One region of the Isoptericola sp. NPDC056578 genome, then DNA from elsewhere that is predicted to be linked to it. Evidence: predicted binding sites of a transcription regulator. Region 1 holds the regulator's gene; the other holds the start of a gene.
The links. The regulator LexA, encoded in region 1, represses DNA repair genes until DNA is damaged. The targets are predictions, from matches to a motif close to TCGAACANNTGTTCGA.
Positions count from the first base shown of each region.

Region 2: ACFQ80_RS02340 (DUF222 domain-containing protein) is a predicted target of LexA. The motif match lies at 1,704-1,719, and genes of this name have one in related genera.

Region 1 covers NZ_JBHTVC010000017.1:57,382-68,851, forward strand. The annotation lists gene ACFQ80_RS09170 (HelD family protein) at 1-1,785, shown strand, start outside; gene serA (phosphoglycerate dehydrogenase) at 1,856-3,094, shown strand; gene ACFQ80_RS09180 (DUF5302 domain-containing protein) at 3,238-3,372, opposite strand; gene nrdR (transcriptional regulator NrdR) at 3,505-4,011, opposite strand; gene ACFQ80_RS09190 (LysM peptidoglycan-binding domain-containing protein) at 4,116-4,445, opposite strand; gene lexA (transcriptional repressor LexA) at 4,715-5,551, shown strand; gene ACFQ80_RS09200 (L-lactate dehydrogenase) at 5,603-6,562, opposite strand; gene ACFQ80_RS09205 (ATP-dependent DNA helicase) at 6,572-8,641, opposite strand; gene hflX (GTPase HflX) at 8,741-10,315, opposite strand; gene ACFQ80_RS09215 (class I SAM-dependent methyltransferase) at 10,507-11,109, shown strand; gene dapF (diaminopimelate epimerase) at 11,135-11,470, opposite strand, start outside.
Region 2 covers NZ_JBHTVC010000003.1:105,614-117,083, reverse strand. The annotation lists gene ACFQ80_RS02345 (class I SAM-dependent methyltransferase) at 1-116, shown strand, start outside; gene ACFQ80_RS02340 (DUF222 domain-containing protein) at 88-1,662, opposite strand; gene ACFQ80_RS02335 (dTDP-4-dehydrorhamnose 3,5-epimerase family protein) at 1,846-2,424, opposite strand; gene ACFQ80_RS02330 (glutamate-1-semialdehyde 2,1-aminomutase) at 2,600-4,045, shown strand; gene ACFQ80_RS02325 (sugar phosphate nucleotidyltransferase) at 4,042-4,893, shown strand; gene ACFQ80_RS02320 (polysaccharide pyruvyl transferase family protein) at 4,901-6,115, shown strand; gene ACFQ80_RS02315 (PIG-L deacetylase family protein) at 6,112-6,762, shown strand; gene ACFQ80_RS02310 (glycosyltransferase family 2 protein) at 6,759-7,643, shown strand; gene ACFQ80_RS02305 (DUF4038 domain-containing protein) at 7,704-9,122, shown strand; gene ACFQ80_RS02300 (glycosyltransferase family 4 protein) at 9,132-10,328, opposite strand; gene ACFQ80_RS02295 (lipopolysaccharide biosynthesis protein) at 10,503-11,470, shown strand, end outside.

The DNA of each region.
Region 1 (11,470 bases):
GCCGCGCGCCGCACGGGCCGCATGACCGACATCGTCGCGACGATCCAGTCGGAGCAGGACCGGATCATCCGCGCCGACCTCGCCGGCGCGCTCGTCGTGCAGGGGGGACCCGGCACCGGCAAGACCGCCGTCGCCCTGCACCGCGCCGCCTACCTCCTGTACGCGCACCGGCGCGTGCTCGAGCGCAGCGGCGTCCTGCTCGTGGGGCCGAGCCGCGCCTTTCTGCGGTACATCGACCAGGTGCTGCCCTCGCTGGGCGAGACGGGGGTCGTCGCGACCACGGTGGGCGAGCTGCTTCCCGGGATCCGGGCGGACGTGGCGGACACCCCCGCGGCCACCGCGATCAAGGGCCGCCTGCTGTGGCGGGACGTCGTGCGCCGCGCCGTGCGCGCCCGCGAGCGCGTCCCGGAGCGGGACGTCCGCTTCCGTCTCGAGGGGTACGACCTCGTCGTGCGCCGCCGGGACGTGCGCGACGCGATCGGCCGCGCCCGTCGCACGCACAAGCCCCACAACGAGGCCCGCGCCGCCTTCGTCCGCGACATGCTCGCCCGCCTCGTGGACCAGTACCGCGCCGCGGCCGACACCGAGCTCGCTCCCGAGGACGTCGCGATGGTCACCGAGGACCTGCGCTCCCACCGGGACGTGCGGGTCGCGCTCAACCTGGCCTGGTTCCCGATCAGCCCGGAGAAGCTGCTCGCCGACCTCTTCGCCAAGCCGCACCGGCTGGCGGAGGCCGCCCCCGAGCTGTCCGCGAGCGAGCGAGCGGCGCTGCGTCGCGACCCGGACGCGCCCTGGACCGAGGCCGACGTGCCCCTGCTCGACGAGGCCGCCGAGCTGCTCGGCGAGGACGGCTCGATCGCCCGCGCGGAGGCCCGGGCACGCGCCGCCGAGCGCGCCGCGGAGCTGGAGTACGCCCGGTCCGTGCTCGAGTCCACCGGCGCGGGCGGCGGGCTGGTGGACGCCGAGACGCTGGCCTCCCGGTTCGAGTCCACGGGGCCGCGGCTGACGACGGCGGAGCGCGCCGCGGAGGACCGCACCTGGACGTACGGCCACGTGGTCGTCGACGAGGCGCAGGAGCTGTCGCCCATGGCGTGGCGGATGCTGGTGCGCCGCGTGCCCACGCGCTCGATGACGATCGTCGGCGACGTCGCGCAGACGTCGTCGCCCGCCGGCGCCCGGTCGTGGGCCCGCGCGCTCGACCCGGTGCTCGGCGACTCCTGGCGGCTCGAGGAGCTGACCGTCTCCTACCGCACCCCGGCCGCGGTCGCGGACGCCGCGCAGCGGATGGCCGCCGAGGCCGCGCTCCCCGTCTCGCCGCTCACCGCCGCCCGCCAGGTCGACGACGCGCTGGAGCTCACCCCCGTCACCCCGTCGGGACCGGCGCGCCCGGTGCTGGTGCAGGAGGTCGTGGACCAGGTCGCCTCCCTCGCGGCCAGCTTCGTCGGGGCCGACGGCGCGGGCCGCGTGGCCGTGGTGGCCGCCGCCGACCAGGTCGAGGCGCTCCGGGTCGCCGTCGAGTCCGTCCTGCCGGACGCGCTCGGGGCGGACGAGGGGGCGCGACTGCTCGCCCAGCGACCGGAGGACGCCCAGGTGAGCGTGCTCGACCCGCGCGCGGCCAAGGGGCTGGAGTTCGACGCCGTCGTGCTCGTCGAGCCGGCGGCCGTGACCGAGGGGCCCGGCGGGGCGTCGGACCTGTACGTCGCGATGACCCGCCCCACCCAGCGCCTCGTCGTCGTGCACGAGCGCGCCCTGCCCACCGGCATCGTGGAGCTCGCCGCCGCGTGACACCGGACGTGACGCCGCAACGGTGAGACGCGTTTGTGGGCGCGGGCCCGCACGGCGCACCATGGGCCTCGTGCTGCGAGCCCTCCTTCTCGAGAACGTCCACCCCGTCGCTGCCCAGAATCTTCGTGATGCGGGTATCGAGGTCGTCACGCGCCCCGGCGCGCTCGACGAGTCCGAGCTGATCGAGTCCCTCCAGGACTTCCAGATCCTCGGCATCCGGTCCAAGACCACCGTGACCCGCAAGGTCCTCCAGAGCGTCCCCGGCCTGCAGGCCGTCGGCACCTTCTCCATCGGCACCAACCAGATCGACCTCGACGCAGCCGCGGCCCACGGCGTCGCCGTGTTCAACGCGCCGTACTCGAACACGCGCTCCGTCGTCGAGCTCGCGATCTCGGAGATCATCGCCCTGACGCGCCGCCTCACGGTGCGCGACAAGGCGCTGCACGACGGCGTCTGGGACAAGACGGCGGAGGGCTCGCACGAGGTGCGAGGCCGGACGCTGGGCATCATCGGCTACGGCAACATCGGCTCCCAGCTGTCGGTGCTCGCCGAGAACCTCGGCATGCGGGTCGTCTTCTACGACACCGCCGAGAAGCTCGCCCTCGGCAACGCGCACCGCGTCGAGACGATCGAGGAGCTGCTCGCCGAGGCCGACGCGGTGACGATCCACGTGGACGGTCGGCCGGGGAACGCCGGCCTCTTCGGGGCGGACCTGTTCGCCGGCATGAAGCCCGGTGCGGTCTTCCTCAACCTGTCGCGCGGCTTCGTCGTGGACGTCGAGGCGCTGCGGGAGCACATCCTCTCCGGCCACCTCGGCGGCGCGGCCGTCGACGTCTTCCCGACCGAGCCGAAGAAGCGCGGCGACGGCTTCACGTCGCCGCTGCGCGGGCTGCCGAACGTCATCCTCACCCCGCACGTCGGAGGCTCGACGGAGGAGGCCCAGGAGGCGATCGGCGAGTTCGTGTCCAAGAAGCTGCGGGACTTCATGTCGACCGGGTCCACGACCCTGTCGGTGAACCTCCCGAACCTCCAGCTCGCGCACACGGGAGTCGGCCGCATCATGCTGCTGCACCGCAACGTGCCCGGTGTCCTCGCCCGCGTGAACCAGGTCTTCGCCGACCACGGCGCCAACATCGAGGCGCAGATGCTCGCCACCCGCGGTGAGATCGGCTACGTGGTGACCGACATCTCGGACGTCACGCAGCGTGGCGCGTCGGCCAAGCTGCAGGCCATGGACTCGACCATCCGCCTGCGCATCCGCGACGCGTTCGAGCGGCCCGAGTTCCCGCCCGGTCCCGCGGCAGGCTGACGCGGCACGGCGACCGCGCCGACGAAGCGCGAAGGGCGGCCCCGGGGATCCGGGGGCCCCCATCGGGGGTGGTCCGGCAGCTGGGGGCGTGCGTCTGGTCAGCCCGACTTGCGGGGGGACCTCGTGTGCACCCGCCCCGGGGGCTACGAACCCGGCCCCAGGCCGGTGTTGCCGTCCTTGCCGGCGGTGGGGTGGCTGGCGGCGTTCTTCTTCTCCAGCGCCTCCCGGAAGCGCGCCTTCGTGTCCTCGGTGGGCTTCGCCCTCGAGTCGTCCGTCATCACGGTCACCTCGTCGTCGGTCGGGGTGGGTGTGCTCGCGCGGCGGGCCGCGTGGCACCTGGTGCCGTCCAGCATGCCCCGGCGGCCTACCGGACGCCAGGGCATTTCACGCGGACCGGACGCGCGTCCGGCTCAGTCCGTCGCGGCGCGCCCCGCCGCCGCGTGCTCGCCGTCGGCCGCCGACCCGCGCGCCTCGTGCTCCGCCCGCAGCGACGTGATCGCGGTCTCGAAGTCCTCCAGGGACTCGAAGGACTGATACACGCTGGCGAAGCGCAGGTAGGCGACCTCGTCCAGCTCGCGCAGCGGCCCGAGGATCGCGAGACCGACCTCGTTCGCCTCGATCTCCGGCCGACCGGAGGCCCGCAGGGTCTCCTCGACCTTCTGCGCGAGGACGGCGAGGTCGTCGGAGCTCACCGGCCGGCCCTGGCACGCCTTGCGCACGCCCGCCACCACCTTGTCCCGGCTGAACGGCTCGGTCACCCCGGAGCGCTTGGCCACCGACAGGCTGGCCGTCTCGATCGTGGTGAACCGACGCTGGCACGCGGGGCACTGGCGCCGGCGACGGATGGACGCGCCGTCGTCGGAGGTGCGCGAGTCGACGACTCGTGAGTCCGCATGGCGGCAGAACGGGCAGTGCATCGCTGGTCTCCTGCGCTCGGCTCCGGACCGGCGCCCGGCTGCCCGTCAAGGTAAGCGGCGGGCGACCGTCCGCGCAAGCAGGATCCCTGGGAGCGGCGATGCCGTCAGTCCAGCGGGAGCAGGACCACCTGCCCGGTCTGGAGCTCCGCCGAGGTCAGCCCGTTGAGGTCGCGGAGCTCGGCGACGACGTCGCGCAGGTCGTCCCCCGTGTCCCGCACCTGCTGCGCGTACTGCCACAGGGTGTCGCCGGGCGCCACCGTCTGGAGCCGCACCTCGACGCCTGCGCCCGGAGCCTCCGCCACGGCCCGCTGGCCGACCAGGCCCGCGCCCACGAGGACGAGGAGCACCAGTGCCGCGACCACCACCCGTCCCCTGCGGGTCAGCCGGAGCCCTCCGAGCCCGAGGAACCCGTGAGCGTCGCTGGTACTGCGCACGTTCTGCATCGTCCTGCCTCCGGTCCACGTGGTGCCGCGATGGGCGGCCGCTCCGTCGAGCATCCGTCGTCGAACACCCGTTCGTCGAACACCTGTACGTCGAACTGCTGTACTAGGTGTACCACGTCGGGGCGACACGGTCGAGACCTGATCGAACAGATGTTTGATGTCGGGCCGGAACTGGCTTAGAGTGGCCGACAGCGCGATGGAAGGTTTGTCGGATTTCATCGGCCCGCCCACGGGCCGCGCCCTGCAGGACGGAGAACGCGATGACCAGCGGACGGGACCAGGCCCCGGCGTCCACGACGACGGCGACGTCATGGGCAGCCCAGGACGAGACCCCCGGGGAGGCGGCCGCGTCGACGGTCCCGGCCGGCACCACCACGACCGTGCTGGCGTCGGTGAGCGAGCTCTCGCCCTCGTCCGACCGCCTCACGCCCCGCCAGCGTCGCGTGCTCGAGACCATCCGCAGCTCCGTCGAGGCGCGCGGCTACCCCCCGACCATGCGCGAGATCGGCGAGGCCGTCGGGCTGGCGAGCCCCTCCTCGGTCAAGCACCAGCTCACCACGCTCGAGCGCAAGGGCTACCTGCGCCGTGACCCCAACCGGCCGCGCGCGATCGAGGTCGTCGACCTCGAGTCGCCCGCGACCGGCGGTGCCGTCCCCGACGCCGACGCGGCGCCCGGGTTCGTGGCGGGGTCGCTCGCCGCCTCCGACGCGCAGCCGGCCCAGGCACCGTCGTACGTCCCGCTGGTCGGCCGGATCGCCGCCGGCGGTCCCATCCTCGCGGAGCAGGTCGTCGAGGACGTCTTCCCGCTCCCCCGGCAGGTCGTCGGCGACGGGGACCTGTTCCTGCTCAAGGTCGCGGGCGACTCGATGGTCGACGCCGCGATCTGCGACGGCGACTGGGTGGTCGTGCGGAGCCAGCCCGTCGCCGAGAACGGCGAGGTCGTCGCCGCGATGATCGACGGCGAGGCGACGGTCAAGACCTTCAAGCAGGCCGGCGGGCACACCTGGCTGCTGCCGCAGAACGCCGCCTACTCGCCCATCCCGGGAGACGAGGCGCAGGTGCTCGGTCGGGTCGTGGCGGTGCTGCGCAGCCTCTGAACGGCGCTCCGCCCCGGCCCCGCCCGGCGCCCCGCGTCCGGTCCGGTCCGGTTAGAAGCCCAGCCGGCGCTGCACGGCCCGCATGCTCTCGGCCGACGCACGCAGCCCGGCGACCTCCTCGTCCGACAGCGGGGTGTCGATGGTCTCCCCCACGCCGCGCCGGTCGACGAGGGACGGCACCGACAGGCAGACGTCGCTGATGCCGTAGAAGTCGTCGAGGCGGGAGGACACGTTCATCACGCGGTGCTCGTCGTTGAGCACCGCCTCGATGATCCGGGTCGCCGCCAGGCCGACCGCGTAGTTGGTCGCCCCCTTGCCGGCGATGACGCGGTAGGCCGACTCGACGACGTCGGTCGCGATGCGCTGCCGGGCCGGCTCGTCGAGCGGCGGGCGACCCCGGAAGGGCCGCCAGTCCAGGAGGGGCACGCCGGCGATCGTGGCCGAGCTCCACAGCACGATCTCCGAGTCGCCGTGCTCGCCCGCGATGTTCGCGTGCACGTTCCCGACCGCGACCCCGCAGTGGCGGGCCAGCGCGTCGCGCAGCCGGGACGAGTCGAGGACGGTCCCGCTGCCGAACACCCGGCCCCGGGGCAGGCCGCTGATCTCCTGCGCCGCGTAGGTGACGACGTCGACCGGGTTGGTGACCATGAGGAACACCGCGTCCGGGGCCACCTCGAGCAGGCCCGGCAGGACGGAGCGCGTGAGGCCTACCGTCGCCTCGGCCAGGTCGAGGCGGCTCTGGCCGGGCTTCTGCTTGGCCCCCGCCGTCACCGCGACGATGTCGGCGCCGCGGCACACCTCCACGTCGTCCGAGCCGTCGATCTCGGCCTGAGGGATGAACATCCCCCCGTGCCGCAGGTCGAGGACCTCGGCCTCCACCTTCGCGCGGTTGACGTCCAGGAGGGCGACGGACCGGGCCGCGCCCCGGGCCAGCGCCGCGTACGCGAGGGTGGAACCCACCGCGCCCGCTCCGACGATCGCGAGCTTGGTCGTCCTGCGTGTCTCGTCCACGGCCCCACGCTAGGTGTCGAGACGCCGGAGCGCAGCGCGGACGAGCTCGCCGTCCGTGGTCGGCCAGAAGTCCGGCATGGATCGGGTGAGGAACGACCCGTAGCGTGCGGTCGCGAGCCGGGGGTCGAGAACGGCCACGACCCCTCGGTCGTCGCCCGTGCGCACGAGCCGGCCGGCGCCCTGCGCCAGCAGCAGCGCGGCGTGCGTGGCCGAGACCTGCATGAACCCGTTGCCGCCCGCCTGCTCCACGGACCGCGCCCGCGCCGCCTTCACCGGGTCGTCCGGGCGCGGGAACGGGATCCGGTCCACCAGCACCAGCTGACAGCTCGGCCCCGGGACGTCGACGCCCTGCCACAACGAGAGGGTGCCGAACAGGCAGGTCGCCGGGTCGTCGGCGAACGCCTTCACGAGGGTCGGGAGCTGGTCGTCGCCCTGGCACAGCACGGGGACGTCCAGCCGCTCGCGCATCGCCTCGGCCGCGGCCTGCGCCGCCCGGCGGGACGAGAACAGCCCGAGGGTCCGTCCTCCGGCGGCCTCGATCAGCCCGGCGATCTCGTCGAGCTGGGCGTCGGTCGTCGGCTCCCGGCCAGGCGCGGGCAGGTGCCGCGCGACGTAGAGGATCCCCTGGCGCGGGTAGTCGAACGGGCTGCCGACGTCGAGACCCGTCCAGTCGGCCGTCTCGTCCGTCCCGCCCGAGCCGGCGAGGCCCAGCGACCGCGCCACCGGGTCGAACGTGCCGCCGAGGGTGAGCGTCGCCGAGGTGAAGACTCCCGTGGCCTCGCCCAGCAGGTGCGTGCGGATCAGCCCCGCCACCGCCAGCGGCGCCGCGTGCAGGCGCGTGACGCCGTCGCCCGCCCAGGGCGCGTTCTCCGGCGGGCGCGAGCACCACAGCACGTCCGCCGTCGTGTCCTCCGCCGCCATCCGCTCCGCGACCTCGAAGAGCTGCAGGACGGCCGACTGCGCCATCTTCGTGCCGGCGTCCGGCGCCTCCTGCCCCTTGCCCGGGCCCTGGGGCTTGAGCCGGGTGAGGAGCTCGCGCGCGGCGTCGCGCACCGCGCCGACCGCGGCGCGCAGGTCGTCGGGGAGGCCGAGCGGGAACCGCTCCGCGGGGGCCGTGGCGAGCAGGCTGCCCAGTCGCTGCGAGGCGGCGTCGAGCGCCTCGGTCTCGGTGCCGCCGTGCCGCCGCGCGAGGCGCGCGGCGTGCTCCACGACCGTCAGCGACAGGTCGACGGTCGCCGCGGCCGTCACGCGCTCGGCGAGCTCGTGCGCCTCGTCGACCACGACGGCGTCGTGCTCGGGCAGCACGCCCGGGTTCCCCGAGACGGCGATCCCCAGCATCGCGTGGTTGGTGACGACGACGTCGGCCTCCCGGGCCGCCGCGCGGGCCCGCTCGGGGAAGCACTCCGCGAGGAGCGGGCACCGCTGCCCCAGGCACTCCAGGGCCGTGACGGACACCTGGCGCCAGGCCCTGTCGGGGACACCGGGCACGAGATCGTCCCGGTCGCCCGTGTCGGTGTCGTCGGCCCACGCGTGCAGCCGGCGTACGTGGTCGGCGAGCGTGGCGGCGTCGTCCCGACGCCCGCCCTGGCGAGATCCTCCGGGCGGCCTCGAGGGCGCCGGGTGCTGCTCGGCGCCTGCTCCCTCGCCGGGTCCGGGGTCGGCCGGGAGGTCGAAGAGCGTCGCGCCATCGACCGGGTAGCCGCCGGTCACCTTGTGCTTGCACAGGTAGTTGTGCCAGCCCTTGAGCAGGGCGACCTTGGGAGGGCGGGGCAGCTTGGGCCCCACGGTCTCGGCGACCAGCGGCAGGTCGCGCGTGACCACCTGTCGTTGCAGGGCGAGGGTGGCGGTGGAGACGATGACCCGCCTGCCGTCGACGACCGCGTGCCGCACGGCCGGGACGAGGTAGGCGAGCGACTTGCCCGTGCCCGTGCCGGCCTGCACCAGGAGGTGCCGGCCGTCGTCGACGGCCTCCGCCACCGCCTCGGCCATGCGGCGCTGGCCCTCGCGCCGTCCGCCGCCGAGGGCCCCCACCGCGAGGTCGAGGAGCTGCGGGGCGTCGGGGGCGTCGGCGGAGGTCACCCGTCGATCCTAGGGTGACCCGCCGACCGTTCCGGGCCGGCACCCCCCGCCGGCCCCGCGGGCCTCGCCGGCGGCGGGCGCACGGCCCGCCGCGGGCCGTCAGCCCGCGACGGCGGCGTCCTTGAGCTCGGCCGCGAGCGCCTCGTCCACGCGACCGCGCAGGCGCGTGCCCTCGGCCAGGTGCTCCTCGGCGACCGTGCCGCCCGCCTCGTGCACGCGGTGCACGAGGTCGCCGCGCGAGTACGGGACGACCAGGTCGATCTCGACGTGCGGCTGGGGCAGCTCGGCCGCGATCAGCTCGCGCAGCTCGGCCATGCCCTCGCCGGAGTGCGCGGACACCACGACGCTGCGCCGCTCCCGACGCTGCACCCGGCCGACCACCGCCGGGTCGGCGACGTCGGCCTTGTTGAGCACGACGACCTCGGGCACGTCCGCGATCCCGGGGATCTCGGCGAGCACCTCGCGCACCGCGGCGATCTGGCCCTCGGGGTCCGGGTGGGAGGCGTCGACCACGTGCAGCAGCAGCGCGGCGTCGCCCACCTCCTCGAGCGTGGACCGGAACGCCTCGACGAGCTGGTGCGGCAGGTGCCGCACGAACCCGACGGTGTCCGTGAACGTGTACGGCCGGCCGTCCTCGGTGCGGGCCCGGCGCACGGTCGGGTCCAGCGTCGCGAACAGGGCGTTCTCCACGAGGACGCCCGCGTCGGTGAGCGCGTTGAGCAGCGACGACTTGCCGGCGTTGGTGTAGCCGGCGATCGCCACGTTCGGCACGCCGTGCCGCTTGCGGTCGAGGCGCTTGGTCTCGCGCCCGGGCGCCATGGCGGCGATCTCGCGGCGCAGCTTGGCCATCCGGTTGCGGATGCGCCGGCGGTCCAGCTCGATCTTCGTCTCACCGGGGCCACGGGAGCCCATGCCGGCGCCCTGGCCGCCCACCTGGCCGCCGGCCTGGCGGGACATCGAGTCGCCCCAGCCGCGCAGGCGCGGCAGGAGGTACTCGAGCTGCGCGAGCTCGACCTGGGCCTTGCCCTCCCGCGACTTCGCGTGCTGGGCGAAGATGTCGAGGATCAGCGCGGTGCGGTCGACGACCTTGACCTTGACGATGTCCTCCAGCGCGCGGCGCTGGGAGGGGGCCAGCTCGGTGTCGGCGACGACGGTGTCGGCGCCGACGGACGCGACGACGTCGGCGAGCTCGGCCGCCTTGCCGGACCCGAGGTACGTGCCCGGGTCGGGCTTCTGACGACGCTGCAGCAGCCCGTCGAGGACCTGCGAGCCGGCGGTCTCGGCGAGCGCGGCGAGCTCGCGCAGGGAGACCTCCGCGTCGCGGGCGGCGGCCTCGCCGCCGGAGTACAGGCCGACGAGCACGACGCGCTCCAGGCGCAGCTGCCGGTACTCGACCTCGGTGACGTCCTCGAGCTCCGTGGAGAGCCCGGCGACGCGGCGCAGCGAGATGCGCTCCTCGAGGTCGAGCTGGGCGCCGTCGTGGGCGGTGTGCACCGTGGCGCCCTCGGACCGCGCCGTCCCGGCCCGTGCGAGCACCCGGGCGACGACGTCCTGCGCGATCGCCTGGGCGTCGCGCTCGGCCTCGCGACGCGCGTCCGCCGAGGTCTCGGCGTCGGGTGCCCCGGCGGTCTCGTCGGTCTGCGGGGTGTCGGGGTTGGTCGGGGTGTCGGTCAAGGTGTGCCTCTCGGGTCGGGGTCGGCGGTCCGGCCGCCGTAGGGATACAACAAGGGTCCCACGCGAGACAGTCCCGGCGGAGGGTTTTTCACCGGGCGGCGGTGCCGCCGGGGTGCCGGACGGCACGGCGCGGTAGTGCCGCCGCGGGTCGGGTTTCTCCGGGTCGGGCGGCGGCGACCTAGGATCGCCGGGTGAGCGACGAGCCCGACCACTACTTCACCGCGCAGCCGGCCTCGGCCGCCGAGCGCCGTCGCGCCGTCGTCGAGCTCGCCGGGCGGGAGCTCGAGGTGGACGTCGCGTCCGGGGTCTTCTCCCCCGGCGGCGTCGACAAGGGGACGCGGGTGCTGCTGCGCGAGGCACCGGCCCCGCCCGCCGCCGGCGACCTGCTCGACCTCGGCTGCGGCTGGGGGCCGATCGCCCTCTCCCTGGCCCTCGCCTCCCCGGGCGCCACCGTGTGGGCCGTGGACGTCAACGAGCGGGCGCTCGACCTGCTCCGCTCGACGGCGGCGCGCCTCGGCCTGGAGAACGTGCGGGCCGTGCGCGCCGAGGACGTGCCGGACGACGTGCGGTTCGCCGCGATCTGGTCGAACCCGCCGATCCGGGTCGGCAAGGCCGTGCTGCACGACCTGCTGCGCGCCTGGCTCCCCCGGCTCGCCCCGGACGGCGAGGCGTGGCTCGTGGTGCAGAAGAACCTGGGGTCCGACTCGCTGGCCCGCTGGATCGAGGCCGAGCTGGGCCGCGGCGTCGAGCGTGCGGCGTCGTCCAAGGGCTTCCGCGTGCTCCGCGTCGACTGACGCCGACCGGGGCGGCGGCCCTCGCTCAGAGCTCCGCGAGCTCCGTCTCGCCGCTGAACACCAGCTCCGCGGGGCCGGCGAGCTCGACGTGGCCACCGTCGAGCAGCCGGACGCGCACGAGCCCGCCGGGCACCTCGACCTCCCAGACGTCGGGCACGGGGCCGTCGGCACCCGCCGCGGCCCACGTGCGCACCGCGAGCGCCGCGGCGCAGGCCCCGGTACCGCAGGACTGCGTCTCGCCCACGCCGCGCTCGTGCACGCGCATCCGCACGTGCCCGACGGCCCGTCCGTCGGGGTCCACCGTCTCCGCGAGCGGCACGACCAGCTCGACGTTCGTGCCCTCCGGGGGCACCGGGTCGAC
Region 2 (11,470 bases), on a different contig from region 1:
ACGAGGTGCGGTTCGCGCATCCGGAGGTGGAGGCGCTCGGGGGTCGATGGGTGGTCGCGGAGCCCGAGCCCGTCGAGGTCGAGCCGCTCAGCCGGGACCGCGGTCACCGTCGCTGAGCGTCGCGACCGCGTCGGGGTCTCGAGCCACGGGTATCCGCGTCACGGGTTCTCGGGCCACGGGCGCCCGGGCCGCGGGTGCTTCCGGCTGCCGGGGGTTCGACGCCGCCGCGGCAGGTGGTGGTGCGGTGCCGAACGCGGAGCGTCCGTGGCGGTCGGTGAAGAGCCACGTGCCGCCGGTGCGACGCATGGTGATGCCGAGCGCGTCGACGCGGTCGTGGTGGTGCCAGCACAGCAGGGCGGAGTTGTCGACGGACGTGCTGCCGCCGTCCGCCCAGTGGGTCACGGCGTGGTGGACCTCGCAGCGCGACCGTGGCTCGTCGCAGCCGGGCCAGGTGCACCGCCGGTCGCGGGCGACGACGGCGCGCCTGAGCTGGCCGGTGACGGTGCGCCGGGCGCGCCCGACGTCGAGCACCTGCGACTCCGGGCCGAGGACGACCCGCGTCACCTCGCTGTCGCACACGATGCGGCGCAGGAGGGACGGGGGCAGCGGGCCGCGGCCGTCGACGAACTCGGCGGGGTCGACGCCGAGCGACTCGGCCCAGCTCGTGGTGGAGGAGCCGACGTCGATGGCGCCGCCGCTGGAGAGCAGGCGGCGGAGCTCGGTGACCGAGACGGTGACGGTCAGGTGGGGCCGCACGGCGGATCCCGACCCCACGCTGCCCGTGTCGAGGGTGACGCGTGCGAGGTCGGCGAGCGCCTGGGCGCGCCGCTGTGCGGTTGTGCGGGTCTCCCCGGCGGCGGGCCGGCCGGACACGGCGTCGAGGGCGGCGCGCAGCGCCTGACCGTGCTCCTCCGTGCGGAACCCGGCGAGGTGGTAGCCGTCCCACGTCGGCGACAGGTCGACGAACTCCTTCTCGCGGGCGTGCGCGTAGCCCCGCTCGTCCGACTCCGGGTCCGTCACGTACGCGAACCGCCGGACCAGACGGCGGAACTGCGCGGGCGTGTACCAGGAGCCGGTGGCGAGCAGGTGCTCCTCGCCGGTCGGTGGGGCGAGGGCGGCGTCCGGCGCTTCCGGGTTCTCGCCGCCCGCCTCGCCGCCCGTCTCGCTCGCGGTCGGCGCGGGGGCGACGAGCGCGTCGCGGCGGGCCTCGGAGGTCGGGGCGACGTCGACGATGGCGCGCAGGTGGTCGGCGCCGAGCCGACCGTCGAGCGCGGCGGCACCGGTCGCCGGGAGGACGTCGCGCAGGGCGTGGGCCGTGCGGACGTCGCGGCGCGCTGTGGCCAGCCCGACGTTCTCCGCGCGGGCGAGCCAGTGCGCGAAGGTGCGTGACCCGTCGAGCGACCACCGGCCGTCCGACTCCAGCGCGGGCAGCACGCGCCACCGGGCGGCGTCCACCCGGGTGCCGAGCGTCCTGAGCCGGCCGGATGCCTGCTCGAGGACGTCCCGGCCGACGTCGTGCAGGCCGGCCTCCTCGACGGCCGCCGCGAGCGCGGCGAGCCCGCCCTCGAGGGTGGCCAGGGCATCGAGCAGCCGGGACGCCGGTGTGGCTCTCGGCAGCGCCGGGACGGCGGGTAGCGGAGCAGGGGCGGTGGTGGCGGGCATCGTCCCTCCTCGGTCGGCGCGCCGTGACACGAAGGACGCTATCGAACGGACGTTCGAACCGTCTCGGGTGCCGGCGAGACCTGTGGAGGAGTCGGTCGTCCCCAGGGGAAGGGGCAGGTTCGCCGCGGCGCCACGCCGCGGTGCGTCCCCGGGGAGGGGCGTGCCGCACGTGCCCGCGTCGGCCTACAGCACGTCTGCGCCGGGCCCCGACGTCGCGCCGCCGAGCTGCTGGACGAGCGCCACCCACGACCCGGCGGCGGCGTCGCGGTCGCTGACGAGCGAGACGGGCAGCGGCCACCGGACCCCGAGGTCGGGGTCGAGGTGGTGCACGGCGACGTCCTCGGCCGGGTCGTGCTCGGCGTCGATGCGGTAGCAGACGTCCGCGGTGTCGGTGAGCGTCTGGTGGCCGTGCAGGCAGCCGCGCGGCACGTACAGGACGTGGAAGTCGACGTCGTCGAGCCGGAACGCCTCCCACCGGCCGAACGTCGGCGAGCCGGGCCGGGCGTCGACGACGACGTCGTGCACGGCGCCGTGGGCGACGCGCACCAGCTTGGCCTCGCCGCCCCCCACGCGACCGTGCAGCCCGCGCACGACGCCGCGCCGCGAGCGGGACTGGCTGTCCTGCACGAACGCCGCCGGGTCGAGGCCGGCGCGCTCGGCGGTGGCGGTGTCGAACGTGCGCGTGAACAGCCCGCGCTCGTCGCGGTGCGGGGTGGGGGCGAGGATCAGCACCCCGTCGAGGGTGGTGGGCAGCACCTGCATGTCCACACGCTACGAAAGCGGGCGCGACCCGGTCGGGTGAAGTCGGCCGGGGCGCCGGATGAAAAGGCCCGCGGGGCCTTCAACGCCGCCGGGACGCGCCGCAGACTGGCGGCGGGGCCGGCCCCCTGCCGGCCCCACCAGGCTTACGACCCACCTCCCGACACCCGGGGGCACCATGACACAGCTGGCGCAGCACGCTTCGCAGCCCGACCAGATGCAGCCCGACCCGACGCAGCCCGGGGAGCCCGTTCGCTCCTTCGAGCGGTCCACGGCCGCGCAGGCCCGGCTGCACCGTCTCGTGCCGGGCGGCGCGCACACCTACGCCCGCGGGGCGGACCAGTACCCGGAGGGCATGGCCCCGGTGCTGGCGCGGGGCGCGGGCGCGCACGTGTGGGACGTGGACGGCAACGAGTACGTCGAGTACGGGATGGGGCTGCGCAGCGTCACGCTCGGCCACGGCTTCCGGCCCGTGGTGGACGCCGTGACGGCGGCGATCGCCGACGGCGTGAGCTTCTCCCGGCCCAGCCGGTGGGAGCTGGAGGCCGCCGAGGCGTTCTGCGCGCAGGTGCCGGGCGCCGACATGGTGAAGTTCGCGAAGAACGGTTCCGACGTCACGACCGCGGCCGTCCGGCTGGCGCGCGCCGCCACGGGCCGCGACCTGGTCGCCGTCTGCGCGGACCACCCGTTCTTCTCCACCGACGACTGGTTCATCGGCACGACCCCGATGGACGCCGGGATCCCGCGGGCGATCAGTGACCTCACGGTCCGCTTCCCGTACGGCGACCTGGCCGCCGTGGAGGCCCTGCTCGCCGCGCACGAGGGCCGGGTCGCCGCCGTCGTCCTCGAGGCCGCGACCGCGCACGCGAGCCCCCCGCCCGGCTACCTGGAGGGGCTGCGCGCCCTGTGCGACCGCACCGGGACGGTGCTCGTGTTCGACGAGATCATCACCGGGATGCGGTGGTCCGCCGGCGGCGCGCAGACCGTGTACGGCGTCGTGCCGGACCTGTCGACGTGGGGCAAGGCGCTCGGCAACGGGTTCGCCGTCTCGGCGCTCGCGGGCCGGCGGGAGCTCATGGAGCTCGGGGGGCTGGCGACGGACGCGCGCCGCGTCTTCCTGCTCTCCACCACCCACGGCGCGGAGACGGCGGGTCTCGCGGCGTGGCTGGCGGTGCACCGCGAGTACGCCGCGAGCGACGTGCCCGGCGCGATGGCCACCCAGGGCGAGCGGCTGCGTGCCGGCGTGCAGCAGGCGGTCGACGCCGCCGGGCTGACCGGCTGGGTGACGGTGTCCGGGCACCCGGCGTGCCTGGTCTTCGGCACCCGCGACCACGCCGGCGCGCCCTCGCAGGCGTACCGCACCCTGTTCCTCGCCGAGCTGCTGCGCCGGGGCGTGCTGGCGCAGTCGTTCGTGATCTCCGCCGCGCACACCGACGCGGACGTGGACCGGACGGTCGAGGCCGTCGCCGGGGCGCTGCCCGTCTACGCCGCCGCCCTGGACGCGGGCGGCACCGAGGGTTTCCTCGTCGGCCGGCCCGTCGCCCCCGCGCTGCGGGAGCGGGCCGCGCCGCGCCGTGTCCGTCAGACGCCCGACGACGGGCAGGCCCTGGGAGGGACGTCATGAAGGTCGTGCTGTTCTGCGGCGGGCTGGGGATGCGGATGCGGTCCGGCCCCGACTCGCTGCCCAAGCCGATGATGCCGATCGGGTCGCGACCCGTCCTGTGGCACATCATGAAGTACTACGCGCACTACGGGCACACGGAGTTCGTGCTCGCGCTGGGGCACGGCGCGAACGCCGTGAAGGACTACTTCCTCCACTACTCGGAGACGCACTCCAACGACTTCGTGCTCACCAAGGGCGGCGAGCACGTCGAGCTGCTCAGCAGCGACATCAGCGAGTGGCGCATCACGTTCGTCGACACGGGGATCGACACGGCGATCGGCGAGAGGCTGCGGCGCGTGCGCCGGTTCCTCGACGACGACGAGGTCTTCCTCGCCAACTACGGCGACGTGCTCACGGACGCGCCGATGGACCGGATCGTCGACGACTTCCTCGCCACGGACGCCGTCGGGTCGCTCATGGCGGTGGCCCCGCAGGACTCGTTCCACGTGGTGCGCTACGACCCGGACGGCACGATGCGCGACCTGGAGCCCGTGGCCGACATGAGCATGTGCATCAACGGCGGCTACTTCGTGCTGCGGCAGGGCATCTTCGACTACCTCGGCGAGGGCGAGGACCTCGTCATGGACGCCTGCGTGCGCGCCGCTCGCGCCGGCCGCTTCCGCGTGCACCCGCACACCGGGTTCTGGGCGCCGATGGACACGCTCAAGGAGCGCTCCGCGCTGGAGGAGATGAACCGCGTGGGCGACCGGCCTTGGGCGGTGTGGGACCGCGGCGCGCGCCCCGCGCCGCGACGCGTGCCCGAGGTCGAGGTCGGCGAGGTCGTGGGTCCGGCTCGTGCCGGCGCGTGAGGTCCCGGTGCCTGAGCTCCCGGTGCGTGAGGTGAAGGTGCACGTCGGGCTGCTCGGCGAGTTCGGGGTCCACAACTTCGGGAACGAGGCGTCGCTCGCCGCGATGCTGGGCGTGCTCCGTGCCGACGACCGGCTGGTCCCGGTGGTGGTCGCCGACCGCTGCGAGGCGGTGACGGCGGAGCACGGCGTGGCGGCCGTGCCGTTGCACCATCCCGGTGTCCGTCGCGGGGGAGCGGGCGGCCTGCTCGGCAAGCTGGCCGACGCGCGCCGCGCGTGGCGAACGGTCGGCGACCTGGACGCCGTGGTCGTGCCCGGCACCGGGATCTTCGAGGGGCTGGCGATCGCCCCCGGGGGGATCCCGCTCACCCTCTTCTGGTACGCGCTCGCCGCCCGCCTCCGACGACGGCCGTTCCTCGCCCTGTCGGTCGGGGTCGACGCCGCCTTCCACCCCGTGACGGCGCGACTGTTCCGCTGGACGCTCTCCGCCGCGACCCTCGTGACGGTGCGCGACGACGGGTCGGCGCGCGCCGCACGCCGGCTGGGGGTGCGACGCCCCCTCGACGTGGTGCCCGATCTCGTCCTCGGGCTCCCGGCCCACGGCGCCCCCCGCCGTGAGCGTCCGCGCGTCGTCGTGGGAGTCATCGACTACCGGGGCCTCGGGACGGCGGAGGGGGAGGCGGACCGCGCCGCCTACGTCGCGCGGATGGTGCGGGTCGTCCAGCGGGTGGCGGCGTCCGGCGCCGACGTCGTCGTGCTCGGTGGCGCGCTGCCGGACGCGCCGACCGCCCGCGAGGTCGCCGCCCGTGCGGCGTCGGCCGGCCCCGGCAACGTCGAGGCCGTGGAGGCGGGGTCGCTGGCGGACGTGGCGCGGGAGACGGCCGGGTCACGGGTCGTCGCGGCGGCCCGGTACCACCACCTCGTGACGGCGCTGCGGCTGGGGGTCCCGGCCGTGTCGCTCGGCTACGGCGCGAAGCAGGGACGGCTGCTCGAGCAGTTCGGCCAGGGGGACCAGGTGCACACGGTCGACGGCTTCGACCCGGACGAGGTGGCCGACCAGGTGCTCGCCCTGCTGCGGGAGCCCGCGCCGGACACGAGGCCGGTGCTCGCGGACGCTGCCCGGCGGCTGGCGGCCCAGGAGGAGCGGCTCCGCGACGTCCTCGCCTTGACGCTTCCCGGAGCCGCCGCCGGCAGCCCGCACGAGTGGTCGGGGGCCGCCCGATGATCGGCCTCGCGCTGCCCGACGGCCCGCTGCGGGTGGTGTGCCTCGCCGCGCACCCGGACGACGTCGAGATCGCCTGCGGCGGCACGCTCCTGGCGCTCGCGGCGCGGGGTGGTGTCGAGGCGGCGTACCTCACGCTCACCGGCGACCCGTCCCGCCAGGACGAGGCGCGCACCGCCGCCGAGGCGTTCCTCCCCGGCGCGACGAGCGTGTTCGGCGGGCTGCCGGACGGGCGCCTGCCGGATCGGTGGGGTGAGGCGCGGGCCGCGCTGCACGAGCACGCCGAGCGGGTCCCGGCACCGGACCTGGTGCTGGCGCCGCGGCCCGACGACGCGCACCAGGACCACCGGCTGGTGGGGACGATGGCTCCGACGGTCTGGCGCGACGCCCTCGTGCTGCACTACGAGATCCCCAAGTGGGACGGCGACATGGGTCGCCCGTCGACCTACGTGCCGGTCCCCGACGCGCTGGCGCAGCGCAAGGTCGAGCTGCTCGACGCCTGCTACGCCTCCCAGAAGGCTCACGACTGGTGGGACCACGAGGTGTTCCTCGGGCTCCTGCGCCTGCGCGGGATGGAGTGCCGCAGCCGCTACGCCGAGGCGTACACCGTGACCAAGAGCGTGCTGTCGCTCGGCCGGGGGACACCGTGACGCGGGGCGCGCCGGCCCCGGTGCTGTCCTTCGGGCTGCCGGTGTACAACGGCGAGCGGTTCCTCGAGGGAGCCCTCCAGGCCCTGCTCGCGCAGGACCTGGAGGACCTCGAGGTCGTCGTCTCCGACAACGGCTCGACCGACGGCACCCAGGAGATCTGCCGGGCCGTCGCCGCGGCCGACCCCCGCGTGCGGTACCTCCGCGCCGAGACGAACCACGGTGGGACGTGGAACTACCGGCGCGTCCTCGAACGGTCCGCGGCCCCCCTGTTCAGCTGGGCGGCCGTGGACGATCTCTGGCTCCCCACGTTCGCCTCCTCGTGCGTGCGGGCCCTCGACGAGCGCCCCGACGCCGTGCTGGCGATGACGCGGGCCCGGCTGGTCGACGGTGACGGCACGGTCACCGACGGCCTCGGGGACGCGGACCTCGGGTTGGACGCCGACGCCGCGCACGAGCGGCTGCGCCGGTTGTTCCGGTCGCAGGCGTCGCACGTCATGTACGGCGTGATCCGGCGCTCGGCGCTCGCCCGTGCGCGCCCTCTGCGCCCGATGGTGGGCGACGACATCGTGCTGCTGACCGAGCTGCTCTGCCAGGGGCTGGCCGTCGTCGTCGACGACCGGGCGTTCCTGCAGCGGCGGGTGCCCGAGCAGCTCTCGCTGCAGGGCCAGGAGCAGGTGAAGTGGCACGCGCCGTCCGCGCGGGTCCGCTTCGCCTTCCCGCAGACGCGGCTCAACCTCGAGCTGTACCGGGCCGTCGCGACGACGCGCCTCCCGCTCCGGGAGAAGGCGCGGTGCTGGTCGCAGATCGTGCCGGGCTGGGTGCTGCCGAGGTGGCGGGGGATGGCCCGCGACGTCGCGACCGCTGCCGGGTTCGCGGGCTGATCGGGCGGCGTCGTGGTGCGGGAGAGGTCGCACGGGCGGAGACGCCGGGTCGTCGCCGTCGTGGCGACGACGGCCGTCGTCGCGCTCGCGGTCGCCGGCGCCGCGTGGTGGTGGGACCGGGAGCACCAGGGGCAGGCGAGCCGGATCGGTGGCACGGCCGGGCCGGTCGCCGCGGAGCTGCCCGCGACGCCGCCGCCCGCGCCCGAGACGCCGGACGGGGCACACCTCGTCGCGGGCGTGGGTCCGGACGGGCGGTACTTCGTCGACCAGGACGGCGCGCCGGTCCTGGTGCGCGGCGACTCGCCCTGGTCGCTGCTGGTCGACCTGTCGCCCGAGGAGGCGCTGACCTACCTGGACGACCGGCAGGGACGTGGGGTCAACGCCCTGATCGTCTCGCTGCTGGGCGCGACGGCCAACGGCGGGCCGTCCGACGACGGCGCGACCGCGGACGGTCTGCTCCCGTTCGTGGACGGTGACGTCCTGTCCTGGGTGCCGGAGTACTGGGACCGGGCCCACGCGACCCTCGCCGCCGCGGCGGAGCGCGGCATGTCGGTGTTCCTCTACCCGGTGGACGGCTGGACGGTGGGTCGCGCGTTCTTGCCGTCCTCGCAGCAGGAGTGCCGTACCTACGGCGAGCGGGTGGGCACGTGGGCAGCCGACCTGCCCGGCGTCGTCTGGATGACGGGCGGGGACTACTTCCCCGCGGCGGACGACCCGGCGGCCGGCAGCGACGTCGACCGGTGCTTCGACCAGGTGGTCCAGGGCATCCGCGACACGGGAGACCACCGGCCGTTCTCGATCCAGCTGGGCTACCCGCGCTCCGTCTCCACCGACGACCCGTACTGGGCCTCCCGGGTGGACTTCACCTTCGTCTACTCCTACCCGCCCGCCTACGACGCCGTCCGGCAGGCCTACGACCGCGAGCCCGCCGTCCCCGCGCTCTTCGCCGAGGGCGGCTACGAGGGCGAGAACAACGACGGCGGGCCGCCGACGAGCCCCGAGTCGCTGCGGCGTCAGGCCGCGTGGGCCCTGACGTCGGGTTCGCCGGGGGACTTCTACGGCAGCGACGACTGGGAGTTCCTCGACGGTTGGCAGGGCCGCCTCGACGCGCCGGGCCTCCGACAGGTCGGCGTGGTGCGGGACGTGGTCGAGGCGCTCCCCTGGTGGGAGCTGCACCCCTCCGACGACCTCGTCATCTCCGGCGCGGGGGCGGCGCGGACCGGCGACACGACGGACGTCCTCGACGGCGACCGCGCGACGGCGGCGGCCACGGCAGACGGTCGCGCCGCCGTCGTCTACGTCCCGACGGAGCGTGTGCTCGGGCTCGACCTGGCGGTGCTCGCCTCCGCGGGGAGGGCGCGCTGGGTGGACCCGTCGTCCGGGGCGGCGACTCCTGTGGCGCTGACCGAGCGGATGCGCACCCCGGGGCGGAACGCCGACGGCGCGGGCGACTGGCTGCTGGTGATCGGACCGGGCTGACGCCGGCTCTCAGGTCGCGGGCATCCCCGCCGGCCTGACGGACGTCAGGCCGAGGTCGCTGAGGACGACGTCGAGGGTCCGCCGCGCCGCACGCCAGTCGTGCGCCCGCGCGTGTCGCAGGCCGCGTTCACGGGTCGTGGCCAGGAACACGCTGTCGTCGGCGAGCCCCTCCAGGGCCGCGGCCAGGGCGTCGGGGGACCCGGGCGGCACCAGCACCCCGGCGTCGCCGGCCGCCTCGGGGATGCCTCCGGTCCGTGCGGCGACGACGGCGGCGCCGGACGCCATCCCTTCCAGCACGGTGAGGGCGAACGGCTCGGCCCACCGGGAGGGCACCACCACGACGTCGGCGGCGCGCATCAGGGCGGCCACCTCGTCTCGGGGCCGGAACGGGAGCCAGCGCACGGCGTCGCCGAGCGGCCGGGCGGCGGCCCGCAGCTCGCGCTCGTACCGGGTGAGGGGCGCGCCGGGGGCGAAGTGCGGCGTGCCGACGACGGTGGCGACCACGTCCGGCCGGCGGAGCCGGAGCAGGGCGTCCACGAGGACGTCCGGCCCCTTGTCGGGCACGGTGCGCCCGACGAACACGACCCGCAGCCGCTCCCCGGCGACCCGTTCGGCGTCACCGGGACGGAAGAGCGCGGTGTCGACCCCGTTGTGCACCACTCGAACGCGGTCACGCAGGCGCGGCGGCAGGCGGTCCGCGGTCCGCTCGGCGACGTAGCCGCTGACGCAGACGACGGCGCCCGCGGGGTCGAGCACCCGGGCCGCCTCCCGCGGGGAGTACGTGCGCAGCAGCTCGTTGTGCGCGTAGAGCACGGCAGCGTGCCGGTCGACGTCCACGAGCGGGACGAGCTGGGGGAGGTTGTGGCCGAGGACCACGGAGGCGGGCCACCGCGCCTGGTCCGCGAGCGCGGCGGCGAGCGGCCGCCGGGCGCCGGTCCGGGGCAGGCCAAGGCGCGCCGCCGCGGCGTCGCGGTAGCGGTCGGCGCGCTGCTGCGGCACGGGGTCGTACTCGACGACGTCGGCGCTCGGGTAGCGGTCGGGGTAGGTGCCGCGCGCGACGGCGACGACCGACCGCGGGGCTCCGGGCGGGGTCGCGGACGCGAGGCCGTGCACGACCGAGGGCAGGGCGCTCCCGGTCGAGGGGGAGAAGTGGTCGCCGGGCGTGATCACGTGCAGGTGGCTCCCGGCCGGGACTCCGATGGCCATGCCGTCGAGCCTAGGTCGGGGGCGGCATCCTCCCGGGGGTGAAACGTGCCCGCGCCCGGCTGAAAAACCGCTCCGGCCCTCGGAATGCCGGCGGTCGTCGGAAACGATGGCCGGTGTGACAGCACACGTCGTCCTCGTCCGCGCCGACCGTCCGGCGGCGGCCCGGTGCGTGCGATGAGCACGGACGAGAGGTCCGCCCCACCGGCGCCGGTACCGAGCGCGGACGCGCGCGGCGAGGCCATGACGCGCGGCGAGCTCCAGGATCGGGCGATCCGGGGCGCCCTGTGGACGTTGGTGCACGTCGCCGTGATGCTGCCGCTGGCGTTCGCCGTCAACATCGTCGTCGCGCGAGTCCTCGGTGTCGTCGACTACGGGCGCCTCGCGTACCTCTCGACCGTGCTCGCGCTCGTCCTCACGACCATCGACCTGGGCGTCGGGACCGGCCTCGTCCAGTTCGGGTCGAAGGCGCACGCCGCCGGCCGGTTCGCCGAGGTGCGGCACATGCTCCAGGCGGCGCAGGGCTACAAGATGCTCGTGGGCGTGCCCGTGGTGGGCACGGCGGTGCTGCTGCTCATCGACGCCGATCCTGTGCTCACGGTGATCGCCCTCGTCTTCGGCGTGCTGGTGCCCCTGACGTTCTCCGGGGCGGGCGACGCGCTCGCCATCGAGAACAAGACGGCGCAGAACGCGCAGGCGGCGATGGTCGTCAACCTCGTCGCGCAGGTCCTGGTGGTGGTCGCGGCCACGACGGTGGGCACGGCCGACGCCATCTGGGCGGTGCGCCTCGTCGCGGCCGGCCTGGGCGCGGTGGCCTACCTGTACTTCGTGGCGCCCCTGTACCGCAGGGTCCTGCTGCGCCCGCGTCTGCGCCGGTTTCCGCCGGGCTTCTGGGCGTTCGCGCTGCCGGCCGGCGCGGCCGGCCTGGTCGAGGCGTTCGTCTCGTCGCGCAGCGAAGTGCTGGTGCTGACCTGGATGTCGGAGCCGGAGGCCGCCGGAGTGTTCGCCCTCGCGATCGGGCTCGGCGTCCACCTGTTCGCCCCGGCGCAGTCGCTGCTGGGGCCGCTCGTGCCGGCGATCTCGGGGCTGCGCGAGGTGGACCACGAGGCGGTGGCGCGCGCGCTGGGCCGCGCGCTGCGCGCATC